Regions from separate parts of the Paenibacillus borealis genome, predicted to be linked through region 4. Evidence: riboswitches for the same ligand, from Rfam matches in the RefSeq annotation. Region 4 holds a riboswitch; each other region holds the start of a gene.
What was found. Region 4 has a riboswitch for cyclic di-GMP ahead of PBOR_RS37935 (PA14 domain-containing protein). Riboswitches for the same ligand answer to the same signal wherever they lie in the genome.
Positions count from the first base shown of each region.

Region 1 (3,222 bases), 800 kb from region 4:
CAGCAACCAGCACAGCAACCTTCGCGGCAGGCACTCTGAAGCTCGGCTCTTCCTTCAATACACCTGTTGCCCTGACCAATCTGAAACCGGGCGATTACACCGTTCGCACCTTCACATTGTCCAATGACGGCACCCTGGATATCAAACTCCTTAAGCTTGCCACCAGCTACACTGTAACTGATTCGAAGGGCGATAATGCCGGCCAGGATCTTGGAGATCACTTCAAAGTTAAACTTCTCGATAGTACTTATACCAGCGGCTCCCTTAGCGGTCATGTATTGTCCGAGATCTCCCTGAAGGATCTGAAGAACACATCCAGCTATGATCTCGTAGCGGCGGGTGTACTGCCTGGAGGTATTGCTGCTACCCAATCCAAAACCTTCAAGATTGCTTTCGAATTCGTTGACAATACACTGGATCAGAATATCTTCCAAGGTGACGGCTTAGCGCTGAACTGGACATTCGATGCTACGCAAGGTTTGGGAGAAGCCAAATAAAGCTATTAAACTATAGACACAAAACGGCATATCCTCCCTCACCCGGGCTGGATATGCCGTTTTGTCTCTCCCCGGCCGTCAGCTTCCGTCAGGAACAATGATTTTTGTCGGTTTTGCGAATTTTTGTTATACTGATAACAAAAAGTACGGAGGGCGTTGTAATCGTGTCTGATAACATGGGAAGCCGCATCCATAGGCTCCGTCTGGAGAAGGGTTATTCTTTATCCGAGCTAGCGGATAAGGCTGACGTGGCGAAATCATACTTAAGTAATGTTGAGCGGAATATTCAATCCAACCCCTCCATTCAATTTATCGAAAAAATTGCCGATGCGCTTCAGGTATCTATTCACGCATTACTTTATGGCGGACTTGCAGAGACTGCAGAACCTGCTCTTGATGGAGAATGGTTCCGGCTGGTACAGGAAGCGATGGCCTCAGGTATAAGCAAACGTGAATTCAAGGAATTTCTCGATTACCAGAAATGGCGGCTGGATCAGAAGGATAACTGAAATAACCCCACAATGTGAGGCAGCAGCTTCAATGATTACTCAGGTACTTTGCGGGGACCCCGAAACAACATGTAAATTCAAACAGAGAAGGGCACAGCGTGTAGACCGCTGTGCCCTTCTCTGTATGTATCCGTACATTGCTGAATGCCCTACATCGCCTGGAGTGCCTTTTCAGTAAAAAAACGGCGAATCTCATCCGCCTGGATGCCAGCCTGCTTAGCAGACATCAGCAAATACACCCATTCTAAATCAAGATCAACTGCCTGCAGTTCGTCATTCCCCTGGTTGGACTTATCCAAGAAATCTCCTCCTAGAATTTTCGCGTCCCCAGGCAGTCCGGCCATCATAGTATTTCTACTTTAGATCCGAGACTTTGTGCCCCTGCCTTTCGGCAGGTTTACCCTTTACTGGACCCTTTACATGAAAGGATCTGGCAAGAATCGATGAAACCGTTCTCCGCAATAACATTATACAAGAACGAACACGAAAAGTGTGTCGTTTTCTGGAATTTTTTTATGTTAAGTTGTGAAGAACCTTAGCTAAAATTGCCAATGGCTTGTATAAATAATTCCAATTTCATTTCAAAAGGCCCAAATCGGTGTAAATATATTAATAGGTATTAATCCCGCAACACAATATAGAAGTAATTACCCATTTCCATGATTTACAATCACCTGAATCCTTAATTTTTTTTGATTTTAACGATATTTCATTCCCCCGGCTTCACCCGGAGAATTTATGATTGTTCCGTATGAATACCCTATTGAATCATACCGTTTTGCGAACGGATTGCACGAAAGTATGAATTGATTACCCTGCCGGAAAGTAGCACAATAAGATGAGAATGAAACCGCAAACATCGCAGCTCCGCTAAGCGGTGTTCCTATATACCGCATGTGGAGTTTATCCGTTAGGAGGACCTATTCATGGCCGTCAAAGATCCCTATAACGCATCTGTCTGGAGCAAGTATTACGGTCCCAATCTGGGCTACATCCAGGAGAAATACGAGCAGTTTGTCAAGGACCCCTCATCTGTAGAACAACATTACCGCGATCTGTTTACCGTATCCGGCCCGCCTCCCCTGGCACCGGATGCCGTCAAGACTCCACAGCCTGCCGTTTCCGGAGATGCGGAATGGCTTAAGAAGGCTGTTAAAGCTTCCAAGCTGATGGCCAACATCCGGATATACGGCCATATGGCTGCTGATATCGATCCGCTCGAGCGGAGCAGCAACCCTATGGCGAAATGGCTGGAGATCGAAACCTATGAGCTGACGCGCGAGGATCTGAACGCGCTCCCTGCTTCTCTGATCTGGGAGAATGCCCCTGACGGTGTGCATACGGCAATGGATGCCGTCCACAGAATGCGCCAGGCTTACACTCAGACCATTGCCTATGAATTCGGGCATGTGCATGACGAACGTGAGCTGCGCTGGCTCAACAGCCAGGCAGAATCCACAACATCGCCTGCTCCGCTGAACAATACGGAACGCAAAGAGCTGCTGAAACGCCTGATTCAGGTAGAGCAGTTCGAGACCTTCCTCCACAAGACATTTGTTGGCCAGAAGCGCTTCAGCCTCGAAGGCAATGATGCCCTCGTGCCTATGCTGGATGAAATTGTCCGTGCTGCCGCACATGACGGCGCAGAGCATATCCTGATGGGTATGGCCCACCGCGGAAGACTTAATGTGCTTGCCCACATTCTGGGCAAACCTTATGATATTATTTTCTCGGAATTCCACCATTCGCCGAACAAGGAGCTGTTCCCGTCTGAAGGCTCCATGGGTGTCACCTACGGCTGGACCGGGGATGTGAAATACCATCTTGGCGCCGACCGCGCCGTCCGCGAAGGCGAAACCGTGCGTACCCGCATCACGCTTGCGAACAACCCGAGCCATCTCGAGTTCGTGAATCCGGTCGTTGAAGGCTTCACGCGTGCTGCCCAGGAAGAACGGGGTACCCCGGGCCTGCCTAAGCTGAATACGAACAAAGCCATGGCCGTGCTTATGCATGGCGATGCCGCCTTCCCTGGTGAAGGCATTGTCGCCGAAACACTTAATATCGGCAAATTGACAGGTTATCAGAATGGCGGGACCGTGCATATTATCGTCAATAACCGGATCGGCTTCACCACCGAAAGTGAAGATTCCCGCTCCACGCATTATGCCAGCGATCTGGCCAAAGGCTACGAGATTCCGGTAGTGCATGTCAACGCC
Region 1 covers NZ_CP009285.1:454,540-457,761, reverse strand. The annotation lists gene PBOR_RS01985 (TasA family protein) at 1-497, shown strand, start outside; gene PBOR_RS01980 (helix-turn-helix domain-containing protein) at 674-1,006, shown strand; gene PBOR_RS36750 (anti-repressor SinI family protein) at 1,156-1,305, opposite strand; cyclic di-GMP riboswitch class I at 1,334-1,418, opposite strand; gene PBOR_RS01975 (2-oxoglutarate dehydrogenase E1 component) at 1,933-3,222, shown strand, end outside.
Region 1: linked by a shared signal. The riboswitch ahead of PBOR_RS36750 (anti-repressor SinI family protein) and the one ahead of PBOR_RS37935 (PA14 domain-containing protein) in region 4 are both predicted to bind cyclic di-GMP.

Region 2 (3,222 bases), 510 kb from region 4:
GTAATTGGTGAGTATATCGGACGGATTTATGATGAGTCGAAGGACAGACCGCTGTACATCGTGCGTGAGACCAAAGGCTATCCGGATGCGGAGATAGAAGACACGCGGAAGGAAAGCGATTATGCCAGATAAGAGATGGAGTGCGGGGTTCATCCAGTTCCTGAAATTCAATGCGGTAGGCCTGCTGAATACACTGATAGATTTTGCTGTATTCACACTGCTGCATTCCCTTGGGATGGTCAACACCCCTGCGCAGATTATTTCCTACAGCGCCGGTACGGCCAACAGCTTCTTCTGGAATAAAAAGGTGACCTTCCGCGACCGGAACAGAGGCAATAAAGAGAGCTTCGACCGGATGCAGCTGGTCAGATTTATCGTGCTGAACCTGCTGGTGCTGGGCATATCGGTGCTGCTGATTCATATTCTGACTGGGGTTCTTGGTATTCAAGTGCTGATTGCCAAAGTGCTGGTTACGTTCGTTACAGTAATCATTAATTTTTTCGGAAGCCGTAAATGGGTATTCTGACTATATGAAAGCAATGCTTCTTATTATTCCGGGAGGGTAACATCTATTCTATATTACGGAGGCGATTATCATGCGGAAGTTATCCTATTTGATTATACTTGCCGGGGTTCTGATTATGCTCTATCCCAAAGGAAGCGAATGGTACAATGACCGTCAGCAGCAAAAGCTGCTGGAAGAAGCCGAGCAGGCCTACAGTGAAATCGTTCCGTCAGCCTCAGCCCCGGCAGGTGCTGATCTAAGTAAACCTTATGCGGAAGTTACCCAACTGCTGGCAGAAGAGTCGGCTGCGGAAGAGCCCGAGCCCTCAGCAGCTCCTGAGATTGAAGTCGGGGGCAAGGTAATGGCAATCATCCAAATCGACAAAATAGACCTGAAGCTGCCTGTACTGGAAGGCGCCACCAAGGCGAATATGAAGCATGCTGCTGCGCACATGAAGGAGACGGCTCCGCTCGGCGCAGTCGGCAATGCTGCCATTGCGGCGCATAGATCCAGAACTACGGGCAGGCTGTTTAACAGATTGAATGAAGTCGGAGTCGGGGATACCATATCCGTTACAACCGGCAAGCAGGACTACAATTATGTAGTTTATGATGTAACTATTGTAGAGCCGACCGATGTATCCGTATTGAAAGGCAATGATGATGACAAGATTCTTACGCTCATTACCTGCGATCCGCTTGTGAATCCAACTCACAGACTTATCATTCATGCGAAGTTATCTTAATCTATGTAGAATAATGACGAATAAACCTAAAAAAACTTAAAATTTTTATGTTTTCTCGCTCAAATCTAGTGATTTAGGTCTTGATAATAGAAATAGATATGGTAAGATATAACTATACAAAGCTAATACACGATAACGGCAAACCTATCGAAAGGTAGGGACGCAAAGCTAGAGGGCCTTCCCGTCAGGATGGCAGCCAGCTACCGAATGAAGAGGCTTTTTTTGTTTGTTCTAATTGCAAATCTAGCATTTTATGGTAGAAGCAAGGACAGATAAAGCTTATACGATAACGGCAAACCTATCGAAAGGTAGGGACGCAAAGCTAAAGGGCCTTCCCGTAAGGATGGCAGCCAGCTACCGAAAGGGGTTTTATCCAATGAAGAAGTTCTATTTAATGTTGGTTACACTATTCGTAGTGGTTACATCGGTGCAGACAGGTACAGCTCAAGCTGCTAATGCAGATGCAAGCTGGTTGAACATAGGTCAACTCGATCAAGGTGTTATCGGAGTTTCTTATGATGTTCCTAAGGATAAGAAGATCAAGCTGATGATCACCAAAGACAATAACAGCTATACCTACAACTTGTACACTTCCAAACCAACTGAAACATTCCCGCTGCAACAAGGAAATGGTTCTTATAAGGTTTCCGTACTTGAGAACACTACCGGCAACAAATACAAAGTAATCTCTTCCGAAACGGTAGATCTTAGCCTGAGCAATGCCAACGCAGTATATCTGAGCTCCGTACAGAATGTGAAATGGAGTTCTTCCGATAAAGCAGTCCTGAAAGCAGCACAGCTTACACAAGGTTTGACATCAGACGAAGCTAAAGTGAAAGCTATCTATAACTACATCGTAGCCAATGTGAAATATGATTATTCCTTGGCTTCCAGTGTAACTACAGATTACATCCCTAATAACGACACTACACTGGCTACCAAGAAGGGAATCTGCTACGATTACGCTTCCTTATTCGCTACTATGCTTCGCAGTGAAGGCATCCCAACTAAATTGGTTATGGGTAACACCAGCTATGTTACATCCTACCACGCTTGGAATGAAGTGTTCCTTAACGGCAAATGGGTAACTATTGATACTACAGTTGACGCTGGTCTTGCTAAGAACAGCAAAACAGCAGATCTTGTAAAAGTAGCAAGCAAATATACAGCAGCTAAATTCTACTAAGATTAGCTATAATCATAGATTCATCCGAGGATAACCCGCTTAATCATTAAGCGGGTTATTTTTATTTTGGAAAAGGTTGCTTTTTGATAGGGAGATAGGGTATTATAAATAAGCGTTGTTGGAGCAGTGAACTTAATGAGAAATGACTTAAATAAGTAATTTCAAAATAAAGCTTGCATTACTCTGATAAACGTGATATATTATAAGAGTTGCTGGTGACGCGGTAAGCGGCGCTAACAACGAGCTTGATCTTTGAAAACTGAACAACGAGTGAGTATCGGAAATCACCTTGGTGAGATCCAAATTAGAGAATATAACATTCTCGTCAGATGTTTCAAAATGAGCAATCGCTCTTTCTAAATACAATTTGGAGAGTTTGATCCTGGCTCAGGACGAACGCTGGCGGCGTGCCTAATACATGCAAGTCGAGCGGAGTTTGAATGGAAGCTTGCTTCCATTCATGCTTAGCGGCGGACGGGTGAGTAACACGTAGGCAACCTGCCCTCAAGACTGGGATAACTACCGGAAACGGTAGCTAATACCGGATAATTTCTTTCCTCTCCTGAAGAGAGAATGAAAGGCGGAGCAATCTGCCACTTGGGGATGGGCCTGCGGCGCATTAGCTAGTTGGTGGGGTAACGGCCCACCAAGGCGACGATGCGTAGCCGACCTGAGAGGGTGAACGGCCACACTGGGACTGAGACACGGCCCAGACTCCTACGGGAGGCAGCAGTAGGGAATCTTCCGCAATGGGCGAAAGCCTGACGGAGCAACGCCGCGTGAGTG
Region 2 covers NZ_CP009285.1:742,669-745,890, forward strand. The annotation lists gene PBOR_RS03230 (glycosyltransferase family 2 protein) at 1-132, shown strand, start outside; gene PBOR_RS03235 (GtrA family protein) at 122-526, shown strand; gene PBOR_RS03240 (class D sortase) at 597-1,250, shown strand; cyclic di-GMP riboswitch class I at 1,378-1,458, shown strand; cyclic di-GMP riboswitch class I at 1,532-1,612, shown strand; gene PBOR_RS03245 (transglutaminase-like domain-containing protein) at 1,645-2,436, shown strand; rRNA gene PBOR_RS03250 (16S ribosomal RNA) at 2,801-3,222, shown strand, end outside.
Region 2: linked by a shared signal. The riboswitch ahead of PBOR_RS03245 (transglutaminase-like domain-containing protein) and the one ahead of PBOR_RS37935 (PA14 domain-containing protein) in region 4 are both predicted to bind cyclic di-GMP.

Region 3 (3,222 bases), 4.1 Mb from region 4:
TAGAAAATCTGTAAGATACAGTCTAATTGAGATCCAGTGTACGGTGGGCAGTAGGAGGCATTTCATCACGGTCGGTCAACAGTTCAATGACGGCAACGCGGTTAAGTTCAACAGCCTGGCTGATTGCGGCAGCAAACTCCTCCTGCGTCTCCGCACGGAAGCCGGCGGCCCCCAGGGATTCAGCAAACTTTACGGCATCCATAGGAACTTCGAAGATGGTTCCATCGATCCGGCCGGTTGTTTTTTCCATACCCTTGAGTGCCATATCCAGCTGCATATTATTCACCACAATGAAAATGACCGGGATATTCTTGCAAACCGCAGTGTTTATTTCAGTACCGAGCATCATGAAGCAGCCGTCACCGGTGATGCAGAAGATAGTCTCTTCCGGGGAAGCAGCCTTGGCGCCGATAGCCATACCGATTGAATTACCCATGCAGGCAAAGTAAGCATCAAATATAAAGCTGCCCGGTTTCTTCACATTGAACCATTTGACCGCATTGAAGCCGTGGCTGCCGTCATCTACAAACACACTGCTGTTGTAAGGAATCAAATCGCTCATCGTGCTCATTACCGAAGCCAGAGAGAGTTTGGGCAACAGAGGCAGCTCTTCAGTATAGGAATTGAAGATCTTTCTTTCATGTCTGGTAATAGCAGAATGATCGATTTTTTCGAGATACAGCTCCAGATTATCCCGCAAATCACCGCCGACAGAGATGGTGGAGGAAGTTAGGATTTTACCGACGAAGGTAGGATCAACATCAAACTGGATTAACTGCTCCGGATGATTCTCACGCTTAAGATTGCATATGGTCATATCGCTTAGCCGTGAGCCAAGTACGATAAACAAATCACTATCATTCATTAATTCATCGCCGTGCGTGCATCCGCCAACGCCTACAGGACCGTGATACAGCGGTTGATCTGATGCAATGGCTCCTTTGCCGCCAGGTGAGGTTACCACAGGTATGTTGAAGGTCTCGGCTAACTGAACCAGTTCCTTGTGCGCACCGGAGCGGTTAACGCCTTTGCCGGCAATGATCAGTGGTCTGCTGGACGCATTGATAGCTGAAATGACCCGGTCGTAGTTCGCGTAGCTGACGAGTTTTTCGCGCTGCGGCAGGACAATCCGGCATTCTTCAAGCCGCTCGGTCTGAACATCAAACGGAATGCATAAATGGACAGGTCCTTTTTTGTCACCAAGTGCGATAGATATGGCATGATTGAAAATGGTGCTGAAATGGTCCCCCCGTTCAACAAGCTTACTGAATAGAGTTGCCGGTCTGAACATATCCGCCAAATCGGCAAGATAGGATGTGGAATCCTGACACTGGGGAATCCCAAGCTCTTTAATGGACTGATGACCGGTAATGAAGAGGACCGGGAGATTGTTGGCCTTGGCGTGTGCCGCTGCGGTGAGCAGATTCGTTCCGCCTGGACCGGAGGTGCCGAAGGCTACCCCGAGACTGCCTGTTTTCAGTGCGTAGCCGCCTGCTTCGAAACCGGAGCTGGACTCATGCCTACTGGGAATAAACTCAATGCCGTAGTCAACAAGTTTGAGAGCAATAGGGCAAATGGACTTACCAATAATACCAAAAGAATGTGTTACCCCAAGATCGTGTAATGCTTCCGCCATATAATCTGCAACTGTCTTCAGAACATCCACCCCACAAGTTGTTATTTGATATATGCTAGCAATAGAAAACCTGTACTCAAAATAGGAGCACAGGCCTGTCGCACGAATCACCATATCTGAACGCGGGTTCCCGGACGTTCATAGTTTTTCAGCAACCTGGCTGTCATGATCTCACCAGAATAGTGAGACTGTAGATCCATGGCTTTGCGTCATTCCCTTTCGGTGAATTTTGCCTCATATGTTGTTATCAATATAACGGAAGGATAATTTTCCTTTACAATATATTCCTCGCTCTCCTTTTGTCAATAAGTCTTTCGCAGTAAAGCGCGAAATTTGGCGAATATTCAGAGGGGAAGAGAGCTGAAATATTAGATATTCAAACTTTTGAAAATGGATGCGCCTGGAAGACCAAAGTCTTATAATGCAAATGCAAAAAAAGAGTTGAATTTAATTTGAGTAAGTCTAAAGCCTCATAAAATCCTGGTTTTTTCAAGAAACAGTGCGGAAGTAACAGAAATATAAGCTGGGAGAACTGCGGAATGGGACTTAAGAAATGGGTAATTCAAATTTAAAATAGTGTCAATTTATTAGTCATTATGAGTTAGCAGTAAAGAAGTGCAAAGGTGAGTTTTTAGTGTTATGCACTATTTTAACACTTTGTGAATATTACATTATATTCTCCAAAAAGAGACCGTTCCGGCAGACTGATCTGCAGAAACGGTCTTTTAGGGCTGATGCTAGAATTTGAAAATATGGATCGTTTTTTGCAGCTGGAAGACAGATTGTGTCATTTTCTCGGTCTCTTCCGCGACGGATTGCAAGGCATGGATCTGTTCGTTCATGGCTGCGGATACCTCCTCAGTACCTGCGGCCGTCTCCTGGGTAATAGCGGAGATATTCTCAATCGCCCCGGAAATTTTGAGCGCGCTCTCCAGCATCAGATCACTCTCTGCGGAGAAAGAGGAGATCTGCTCGGTTATGTATTGCACACTATGTACGATTTGGGCGAAAATATTTGCGGTCTCCGTAATCATCTGGTTCTGCACCTGGACAACCTCTTCATTAATAGCGATGTTATCGATAGCCTGCTTGATGTCGGCCTCGATACTGCGTACCAGCCCGAATACTTCTTTGGTGGAAGCGGTTGATTCTTCGGCTAGCTTACGGACCTCCTGGGCCACAACTGCAAATCCGCGTCCATGCTCACCTGCGCGTGCAGCTTCGATGGAGGCATTAAGCGACAAGAGGTTGGTCTGTTCGGCAATTTCCGTGATGGTCTTGGTGATCATGGTAATACCGCGGGCATTCTGTGAGAGTGCCTCAATCGTATCTGCTACTTTTTGCGTAGCCTGGATATTCTTCCGCATGCCTTCAGCTTGAGTATCCACAGACTGGCGGCCCTGTTCAACCAGTTCAAGCGTATGGGCGGAGCGTTTGTTCATTTCTTTGGTAGAGTTCGTATAATTGGAGACTTTGGTTTCGATATCTTTGATCGATTCTGTCATATCGGCGATATCTACTGAGATTTCATTCGCGCCCAGGGCCAGTTCATTGGAAGAGGAGGCTACTTGTGCCATTACAATCTT
Region 3 covers NZ_CP009285.1:5,313,508-5,316,729, reverse strand. The annotation lists gene PBOR_RS22590 (thiamine pyrophosphate-binding protein) at 23-1,666, opposite strand; cyclic di-GMP riboswitch class I at 1,784-1,880, opposite strand; gene PBOR_RS22585 (methyl-accepting chemotaxis protein) at 2,374-3,222, opposite strand, start outside.
Region 3: linked by a shared signal. The riboswitch ahead of PBOR_RS22590 (thiamine pyrophosphate-binding protein) and the one ahead of PBOR_RS37935 (PA14 domain-containing protein) in region 4 are both predicted to bind cyclic di-GMP.

Region 4 (3,222 bases):
CACAGCCGGAGCAGCCAAAGCTGCCTTGCTGGCTGACGAAGCAGCCGTGTTCACGAATAACGCGCTTGTAGGAACAGTTGCTTTGGCCTGGCTTGGGCTCTGCCACATCAGACGGATATTGGCATCGCCGGCATTCTCGTAATACTCAACTTTGATATCATACAGCTGACCTGCTTGCAGGGTTATGCTTCCTGTACGCTCGGTACCGCTCTGTTTGGTCCAGCTGTCAATTACAGCAGTGCCGTTAATATAGACACGGATACCATCATCAGAAGTAGTGATAATTTGATAGGTTTCACTGAAAGACGGTTTGATCTGTCCGGTCCAGCGGATGGAGAAGTTATCCACGCCAAGCGTGGCATCCGGTGCTGCCTGCCGCCAGTTAAAATTCAGCAGCGCATCATTCCGGACCAGAACCGGAGTCCCTGACAGCGTCATGTTCTTGTAGTACTCCCCTTGAAGACCATTCTGTAAGGGGGCCGACACAGAGTCATTGGAGTCAGGTACCGGAATCGGCGTAGCTATTGGTACCGGCGTTGGCGTTGCTGTTGGTACCGGCGTTGGCGTTGCTGTTGGTACCGGTGTCGGCGTTGCCGTTGGTACCGGCGTTGACGTTGCCGTTGGTACCGGTGTTGGCGTTGCCGTTGGTACCGGCGTTGGCGTTGCCGTTGGTACCGGCGTCGGCGTTGCCGTTGGTTTCGGCGTTGGTGTCGGTGTTGCAGCCGCAAATGCGCCTGCTTTATAATCATCGCGGGTCAAAGTGTAGCTGTCGCTCATGAAGCTTTTGATGGTAGCATCTGTGTTGGTTTCGTACAGCATTTTTCCCCAGCTCATCATATATACCCAATTTTTCTGGGAGAGCTGCAACTTTGCCGTACTCGGCATTTGTCCATTCTCGCCAATGGCAATCGGTTTGCCATTCGCAAGGCTGAGCAGGCTGTCGTGGTATTTATTCATATAATCATTCTCATATATATCTGCTGCCAGTACATCCACCTTGTCGGCTCCCGGATAGGTCAGCTCATAAGGATCGGACCAGGCATTCGGTGCATTAGGATTCCATACCCACAGCAGGTTGTTTAATTTATGAACGTTCACGAAACGGTCATACATAATATTCCAAAGCTGAGCAAAGTTATTTTTCTTCCCCCACCAGAACCAGTCACCGTTCATTTCATGGTAAGGTCTCCAGAGTACGGGAACACCAGCATCCCGCAGACTTTTAAGTGAAACTGCCACTTTGTCCAGATCTGCAATTAATGCAGTGTACTGTGTTGTACCGGGAGTGATATATTTATTGAATTCCGCCTGGCTCAGCGGTTTCTGAACATTGGACCAGAGGTATGCGGTGCCGGGCAGATTCTCATGAAAAGTCATGGCTACAATGCCGCCGCCCTTATACCAGTTGATTGCGCTGTTCACAACATTTCTGCGCTGCGCCGCTGCTGTGCTCTCCGATTGGCCGCTGATTACACCCAGCTCATAGCCGTGAAGAGCAGCATATTGTCCGCTGGTTCCCTTCAGCTTGTTGCTGAATTCGTCCGGACTTTCCAGATAGTCATGTTGTCCTGTGATAATGCCTTTTCCTGTGATGGAATACAGATCGTTCAGCAATCTGACAGCTTCGGTTGAAGCCTCCGGATTAACGGGTGCTTTGGAACTAGATGCCGCTTCTACGGTTGAAGGCATGCCGCCGAGTCCCAGAGGGACTGCAGTCAACAAAAGGGCCAGAGACAGCACGGTGCACAGCAAACGAGACTTACGGTAAGTTTTCAAAATCCATCTTCCTTTCGGTAGCCAGGCTGCCACTCTTTCGAAGGCCCTATAGCTTTGCGTCCCTATCTTTCGATTAGGTTTGCCTTTGTCGTTTTGGAAGGATCAATCCCTCTTACCGTAAGTATCGTCGCTATTTAGTTATAGTTTAGAGCAAAAATAAAAATTTCTTAATAAATGGTTCTTAATACCTGTTTTGGATTTGTAACAATTGGTTAAATAGATAGTTTAGACCTAAGAAATGAATTGCTGTAAGGCGATATCTTCCCAATCCAAGGTGATTCGGATGTTATCTTCCTCCACCAGCTCAGAGCCGGTCTGCACTTCGATAAATTCCATATCTGTCAACGCCAGGATCGCATGCTTGGTGCCTTCCGGTATCCGTACGACATCCCCTGCCTTCACATTATGCATTTTCTCATTCAGCACAATGCTGGCTTCACCGCTGACAATAGTCCAGATTTCACTGCGTTTGTGATGCAGCTGATAGCTGATGTTCTTGCCTTCGGAGATGAAGATACGCTTCGTCAGCACCTCATTGCCTTCCGCATATTTCACGTAGTCAATAACCTTGTAGTGGCCCCAGCGGCGTTCTTCGTACATCGGTCTTTGTTCAAAAGACTTCAGCACTTCCTTAATGCGCGGGCTCTCTGCCTTATGCGTAACCAGAATTCCGTCCGGGCTGGCGGCGATAATCAGATCCTTCGCTCCGATCACGGTGATCGGAATGTCCAGTTCGTTGATCAGGCAAGTACCTTCGGAATCTGCAGTCACGAAGCCTTTACCGACATGATTGCTGGTCATTTCCTCGGTCAGAGTGTTCCAGGTACCCAGGTCCTTCCAGAATCCGGCGTACGGCTGAACCACGATATTCTCTTCCTTCTCCACCACTTCGTAGTCGAAGCTGATGGAAGCCAGCAGTTTGTACTGCTTCTGCAGTTCCTCATAATTCAGCGGCAGCCCTTTGCGCTGCAGAATATCCAGCAGATACCCCAGACGGAAAGCGAACACGCCGCAGTTCCAGAGTGCGTTCCGGCTGATCAGCTCCTCGGCCTGCTTGCGGTCCGGCTTCTCCTGGAAGTGGCTGACCTGCAAATAACCGCTCGCTCCAGCTTCGGCGCTGGTGGGAATGATATAGCCGTATTTCTCGGAAGCATGCTCAGGCACTACGCCCATCAGCGCCAGATTGGCGCCGCTCTCCAGCATCGTGCTCTCCAGCTGCAGTACGGTATCGAAGAAGGATGACTCCACATAAGGATCGACAGGCAGGATGGCTACGGTCTCGCTTGGTGACACACCAGCGACCGAATACAGGTAAGCTGCTGTCAGTGCAATGGCGGGAAAGGTATCGCGCCGCTCCGGCTCAACGATAATCGGCACCTCGCCGCCCAGTTGACTCTGAATCATCTCTACCTGGCTGCGGCCGGTAGCCAGATATGAAGATTCTGC
Region 4 covers NZ_CP009285.1:1,256,264-1,259,485, reverse strand. The annotation lists gene PBOR_RS37935 (PA14 domain-containing protein) at 1-1,776, opposite strand, end outside; cyclic di-GMP riboswitch class I at 1,790-1,870, opposite strand; gene PBOR_RS05300 (sugar phosphate nucleotidyltransferase) at 2,008-3,222, opposite strand, start outside.